DNA from 2 places in the Synechococcus sp. N5 genome. Region 1 is predicted to be linked to the other one. Evidence: predicted binding sites of a transcription regulator. Region 1 holds the regulator's gene; the other holds the start of a gene.
The links. The regulator HrcA, encoded in region 1, represses chaperone genes, less so after heat shock. The targets are predictions, from matches to a motif close to TTAGCACTCNNNNNNNNNGAGTGCTAA.
Positions count from the first base shown of each region.

Region 2: the regulator HrcA is predicted to act here: its motif matches at 2,038-2,064, upstream of groES (co-chaperone GroES).

Region 1 covers NZ_UCNI01000006.1:491,750-494,973, reverse strand. The annotation lists gene DXY03_RS07950 (rhodanese-like domain-containing protein) at 1-351, shown strand, start outside; gene DXY03_RS07945 (heat-inducible transcriptional repressor HrcA) at 351-1,325, shown strand; gene trpB (tryptophan synthase subunit beta) at 1,336-2,592, opposite strand; gene DXY03_RS07935 (translation initiation factor) at 2,692-3,018, shown strand; gene cysC (adenylyl-sulfate kinase) at 3,050-3,224, shown strand, end outside.
Region 2 covers NZ_UCNI01000007.1:129,827-133,050, reverse strand. The annotation lists gene atpC (ATP synthase F1 subunit epsilon) at 1-356, opposite strand, end outside; gene atpD (F0F1 ATP synthase subunit beta) at 431-1,894, opposite strand; gene groES (co-chaperone GroES) at 2,117-2,428, shown strand; gene groL (chaperonin GroEL) at 2,506-3,224, shown strand, end outside.

The DNA.
Region 1 (3,224 bases):
CAATCCCAACAACCACAACCAATCCAAGCTTCTGAACTGCAGCAATGGCTGCAAAGCGAGCGACCTTCACCGCAACTGGTGGATGTGCGCGAGGAGGCTGAGCTCGCGATCGCTGCCTTCCCGGGTGCGGTGCTGCACCGCCCCCTGAGCCAATCCAATGCATGGCTTGGAACACTGCAGGCCGACCTCAACCCCGATCAACCCGTCGTGGTGGTCTGCCATGCCGGCGTGCGCAGCTACCACTTCGGCCTGTGGCTGCTGGACCAACCCTGGGGCCTTGAGGTGTGGAACCTTGAGGGAGGCATTGATGCCTGGAGCCTTCAGGTGGATCCCAGCGTTCCCCGCTACTGATGAGCAAGCCCCTGTCCCTTCGGCAAGAACAGGTGCTTCAGGCGACGGTGCACCACTACGTCGACACGATGGAGCCGGTGGGCAGCCGCACCCTGGTGCAACGCTTCGGCATTCCCGCCAGCTCCGCCACCGTTCGCTCCGCCATGGGGGCGCTTGAGCGCCGAGGACTGCTGCATCAACCGCACACCTCCGCCGGACGCGTTCCCAGTCCGATGGGATACCGGCACTACGTGGACACGTTGCTGCCGGAACCCGGCATCGCTGTTCAACACCTGGAACGGGAGCTCACCGGCCTCAGTCTTCGTTGGGCCGGTTTGGACGACCTGATGATGCATCTGGCTCGTCGGCTGACGGATTTCACCGGTCTGATGAGCCTGATCACCCAACCGCAGCAGGAGAACCAGCAACTGGAGACGATCCGTCTGGTGCCCAGCGGTGATCGACTGCTGGTGATGCTGGTGGAAGCCAATGGCCGCGCCAGCCACCTCAACCTGCGTCTGCCCCACGGGGCTGAAACCGAACTCACCGCGATGGAACGCTGGGCGTCGGCTCAGCTCGAGCAGGGCGATCTGAACTGGGACGCACTGCCCAGGCAGCTGCAACGCAGCGGCGCTGTGCTGCGCAACGCCCTTGAGCAGCCCACCCCCGCCAACTCCACACAGGTGGTGGTGCATGGCCTTTCCAGGCTGGTGAGCGAACCAGAATTTGAAAGCACCTCCAGCCTTCGGCCGCTGCTGGAACTGATCGATGACCAACCCGCCACCTTGATCAGCCGCGGTGAATCCGCACGGGTGTGGATCGGCGAGGAACATCCGCAGCCAGCCCTGGAGGCCTGTGCCGTGGTTCAGGCGCCCTACCGCTGCAACGAGGGGCTAGGCCATGTGGCTCTGGTGGGGCCGATGCGGATGGCCTACGCCACGGCACGGGCCGCCGTGCAGCGGGTGGCCCGCCATCTGGAATTGCTGCTGGCCTGAGGATCACTCCTTAAAGCTGATCCCCCAGCTTCTCCGCCACGGTGTTGACGTCCTTGTCGCCGCGGCCGGAGCAGTTGATCACCACTTCGGTGCCATCGGCCAGGGTGGGGCAAAGCTGCTCAAGCCAGGCAAAGGCGTGGGCGGTTTCCAGGGCCGGAATGATGCCCTCAAGCTCACTCACCAGGCGCAGGGCATCGAGGGCCTGTTGGTCGGTGACTGCGGCGTACTCGGCACGCCCGATCTCCCGCAGGTAGCTGTGCTCCGGCCCCACTCCGGGGTAATCGAGACCTGCACTGATGGAGTGGGCCTCCATCACCTGACCGTCGCCGTCCTGCAGCAGCAGGCTCATGGCGCCGTGCAGCACACCGGCTCTACCCTCGGTGATCGTCGCGGCGTGGCGACCGCTGGCCACACCATCACCGGCGGCCTCAACACCGATCAGCCGCACAGACGTGTCCTGCACAAAGGGATGGAACAGGCCCATGGCATTGGAGCCACCGCCAACGCAGGCCATCAGCACGTCGGGCAGCCGGCCGAAGGCGTCCTGACACTGCTGCTTGGACTCCTCACCGATCACAGCATGGAAATCCCTCACCAACATCGGATAAGGGTGCGGACCAGCGACGGATCCAAGGATGTAGTGGGTGGTCTCGACGTTGGTCACCCAGTCGCGGATCGCCTCACTGGTGGCGTCCTTGAGAGTGGCGGTGCCGGCCGTCACCGGTTGCACCGTGGCGCCCAGCAGGCGCATGCGGAACACATTGAGGGCCTGACGGCGCATGTCTTCCGCGCCCATATAGATCACGCACTCCAGACCGAAGCGGGCACAGACCGTGGCCGTGGCGACGCCGTGCTGGCCCGCACCGGTCTCGGCAATGATCCGCTTCTTACCCATGCGCAGGGCCAGCAGGGCCTGCCCCAGGGCGTTGTTGATCTTGTGGGCACCGGTGTGGTTCAGGTCTTCTCGCTTGAGCCAGATGCGGGGGCCACCGTCGGCGCGGCGGTAGTGGGCGGTGAGACGCTCGGCCTCATACAACGGTGTCGCCCGCCCGACGTAGTTCTTGAGCAGGCGGTTGAGCTCGGCGGTGAAAGCGGGATCGTTCGAGGCCTGGGCCGCTGCCTGCTCCAGTTCCGCCAAGGCCGGCATCAGGGTCTCGGGCACGTACTGGCCACCGAATCGTCCAAAGCGGCCATGGGCGCCGGGGCGCACCGCTGGCTGCAGGCTGGAGGGATCCGGAGTGCTGGAGTTGGGCAGGGTGCTGGTCACGGATCCACGGCGGAGCGTCGGCTCAGCGTAAGCAGGCGGTCACGCCGTGGGGCGCCGCATCGGCGCTCATCGACAATGCAATCCGGTTGCGACGGGTGGATGCCGAAAGGAGGCTGGCAAGAATTCAGCAGTGCCGAGAGCCTGCAGCGACCGAGCGGCCCTGCGACGGAGCCCACGGCCAAGGCGCAACAAATAGTGCGGGTGCAGCCCACCCGTGGTGGCAAAGGGGGCAAAACCGTGACGGTGATCCGGGGCCTGGAGCTGGATGCTGCGGGCTTCAAGGTGCTGCTGAAGAAGCTCAAAACACGCATCGGCAGTGGCGGGACCGCCAAGGACGGCGTGATCGAACTGCAAGGAGATCAGGTGGATCTGGCGCTCGAGCTGCTCAGCAAGGAGGGATACCGGCCGAAACGGGCGGGGGGCTAAGGGAGAATGGCCGCCACTTCATGCCGTGGCCATGACCGCCAGCCCCACCTACGGAGAACTCACCAACAAGGGTGCGTCCACCAACATCGCCTGGCATGAGGCCTCCGTGGGCCGCGACGAGCGCTCGAAGCAGCGTGGGCACCGCAGCGCCATTCTTTGGTTCACCGGGCTCTCCGGCTCTGGCAAGAGCACCCTGGCCAACGCCG
Region 2 (3,224 bases), on a different contig from region 1:
TGCGCCTTGAGTTTTTCCGGCGAAGCAGGTTGGCCTTCCATGCCAGCCACCACGGTGGAGGCCTTCTGGAAAGCGGCTTCGGCGGCAGCGGCATCGATGGAGCTGCCAAGTTCGGCCTTGTTCACCAGAACGGTGACTTCATCAGCATCCACTTCGGCGAAACCACCCATCAGAGCGATGGAGTTCCATGCACCGTTGGCACGCACCCGCAGCACACCGATGTCGATGGCGGTGAGCAGGGAGATGTGGCCGGGCAGGATGCCGAGTTGACCGGTGGTACTGGGCAGGATCACCTCGTCGGCGCTGCCATCAAAGACGTTCTGGTCTGTTGCCAGCACGCGGAGGGTGAGGGACATGAACCTTGGTTCGAAAAGAGAACGGACTGTCGAGAAACACGTGATCGGGGGTGTGAATCACACCCCCGCAGGGATCACTTGGTTTCGGCGGCGATCTTCTCGGCCTTGGCTTTCACTTCCTCGATGTTGCCCACCAAGTAGAAGGCGGCTTCGGGGAGGCTGTCCAGCTCACCGGAAAGGATCTGGTTGAAACCAGCGATGGTCTCCTCCAGCTTCACGTACTTGCCGGGCATGCCGGTGAAGATTTCAGCCACAAAGAAAGGCTGGGAGAGGAACTTCTCCACCTTGCGGGCACGGTCCACGGTGCGACGGTCGTCTTCCGACAGTTCGTCGAGACCCAGAATCGCGATGATGTCCTGCAGTTCCTTGTAGCGCTGCAGGGTGGACTGCACGGCGCGGGCGGTGCGGTAGTGCTCGTCACCCACCACAGCTGGCTGGAGCATGGTGCTGGTGGAATCCAGAGGATCCACAGCGGGGTAGATGCCCTTGGAAGCCAGGGCACGGTTCAGCACCGTGGTGGCGTCGAGGTGGGCAAAGGTGGTGGCCGGTGCGGGGTCGGTCAGGTCGTCAGCAGGCACGTAAACGGCCTGGATCGAGGTGATCGAACCTTCAACGGTGGATGCAACACGCTCCTGCAGGGCACCCACGTCGGTGCCCAGGGTGGGCTGGTAGCCCACAGCGGAAGGCATGCGACCCAGCAGTGCGGATACCTCTGAGCCGGCCTGCACGAAGCGGAAGATGTTGTCCACGAACAGCAGCACGTCCTGCTTGTTCACGTCGCGGAAGTGCTCAGCCATGGTCAGAGCGGAGAGGCCCACGCGCATCCGGGCGCCGGGGGGCTCGTTCATCTGGCCGTAGCAGAGGGCTACCTTCGACTTGGACAGGTCGTCGGCGTTGATCACGCCGGATTCCTTGAATTCCTCGTAGAGATCGTTGCCCTCACGGGTGCGCTCACCCACACCACCGAACACAGACACACCGCCGTGCTCCTTGGCGATGTTGTTGATCAGCTCCTGAATCAGCACGGTCTTGCCCACGCCGGCGCCGCCGAACAGGCCGACCTTGCCGCCCTGGCGATAGGGGGCCAGGAGGTCGATCACCTTGATGCCGGTCTCGAACACCTTGGGCTTGGTCTCAAGCTCGGTGATGTTGGGGGCATCCCGGTGGATGGGAGCGGTGGCCGTGGTATTGACGGGGCCCTGCTCGTCGACGGGCTCGCCCAGCACGTTGAAGATGCGGCCGAGGGTGCCTTCACCAACGGGCACGGAAATCGGTGCACCGGTGTCAACGGCTTCCATGCCGCGCACCAAACCGTCGGTGCCACTCATGGCAACGGCACGAACCCGGTGATCACCCAGAAGCTGTTGAACTTCAGCGGTCAGGGCGACGTCGTCACCTGCGGGGTTTTTCCCCTCGATGCGCAGGGCGTTATAGATCTTGGGCAGTTTCCCGGCGGGAAATTCCACGTCCAGAACCGGGCCGATCACCTGACGGATCACACCCTTGGTGCCAGCAGATGCAGGAGCAGAAGCGACCATAGGAAGGAGAGTTGCGGGAACAGGCGCTGCGCGCTCGGACCCATTCAGAGCGGCGCAACCATACCACCGCTGTGGTTGCACCCCCTCCGGTTCGGTCACCCGCACAGCTGGGGTATGGCCCGGGGGGTGGTCGCTTGCATACGTTGGCACTCATCGGCATCGAGTGCCAACTCGCGTCGATGCGTGGCGCATTGCGCCCTGTCCCTGCTCCTGCAAGAACCCATGGCTGCTGTTTCTCTCAGCGTCTCGACCGTTAAACCCCTCGGCGACCGCGTGTTCGTCAAGGTCTCTGAATCCGAAGAGAAGACTGCCGGCGGCATCCTTCTGCCTGACACCGCCAAAGAAAAGCCCCAGGTGGGTGAAGTGGTTCAGGTGGGCCCCGGCAAGCGCAACGACGACGGCAGCCGTCAGGCTCCCGAAGTTGGTGTGGGCGACAAGGTCCTCTACAGCAAGTACGCCGGCACCGACATCAAGCTCGGCAGCGATGAATACGTGCTGCTGTCCGAGAAGGACATCCTGGCTGTCGTCAACTGAGATCAGCCCCGCTGCATTGCGGCTTGAGTCTCAACCCAGCCTCCCTTAACCATCCTCTTCATTAGGAAACGCCTTCCATGGCAAAGCGCATCATTTACAACGAGAACGCCCGTCGCGCTCTCGAAAAAGGCATCGACATCCTCTGCGAAGCCGTTGCCGTGACCCTGGGTCCCAAGGGCCGCAACGTGGTGCTCGAGAAGAAGTTCGGTGCACCCCAGATCATCAATGACGGCGTCACCATCGCCAAGGAGATCGAGCTCGAAGACCACATCGAGAACACCGGTGTTGCTCTGATCCGTCAAGCCGCCTCCAAAACCAACGACGCTGCCGGTGACGGCACCACCACCGCCACCGTTCTTGCCCACGCCATGGTCAAGGCGGGTTTGCGCAACGTGGCTGCCGGTGCTAACGCCATCACCCTGAAGAAGGGCATCGACAAGGCTTCCGATTTCCTGGTCAGCAAGATCAAGGAAATGGCCAAGCCCATCGCTGACAGCAATGCCATCGCTCAGGTCGGCACCATCTCCGCTGGTAACGATGAAGAAGTCGGCAAGATGATTGCCGATGCCATGGACAAGGTTGGCAAGGAAGGTGTGATTTCCCTCGAAGAGGGCAAGTCCATGGAGACCGAACTCGAAGTCACCGAGGGCATGCGCTTCGATAAGGGCTACATCTCCCCTTATTTCGCCACCGACACCGAGCGGATGGAAGCCGTCCTCGACGAGCCTTACATCCTTCTCACCGACAAGAAGATCGGTCTGGTGCAGGATCTGGTGCCCGTGCTGGAGCAAATCGC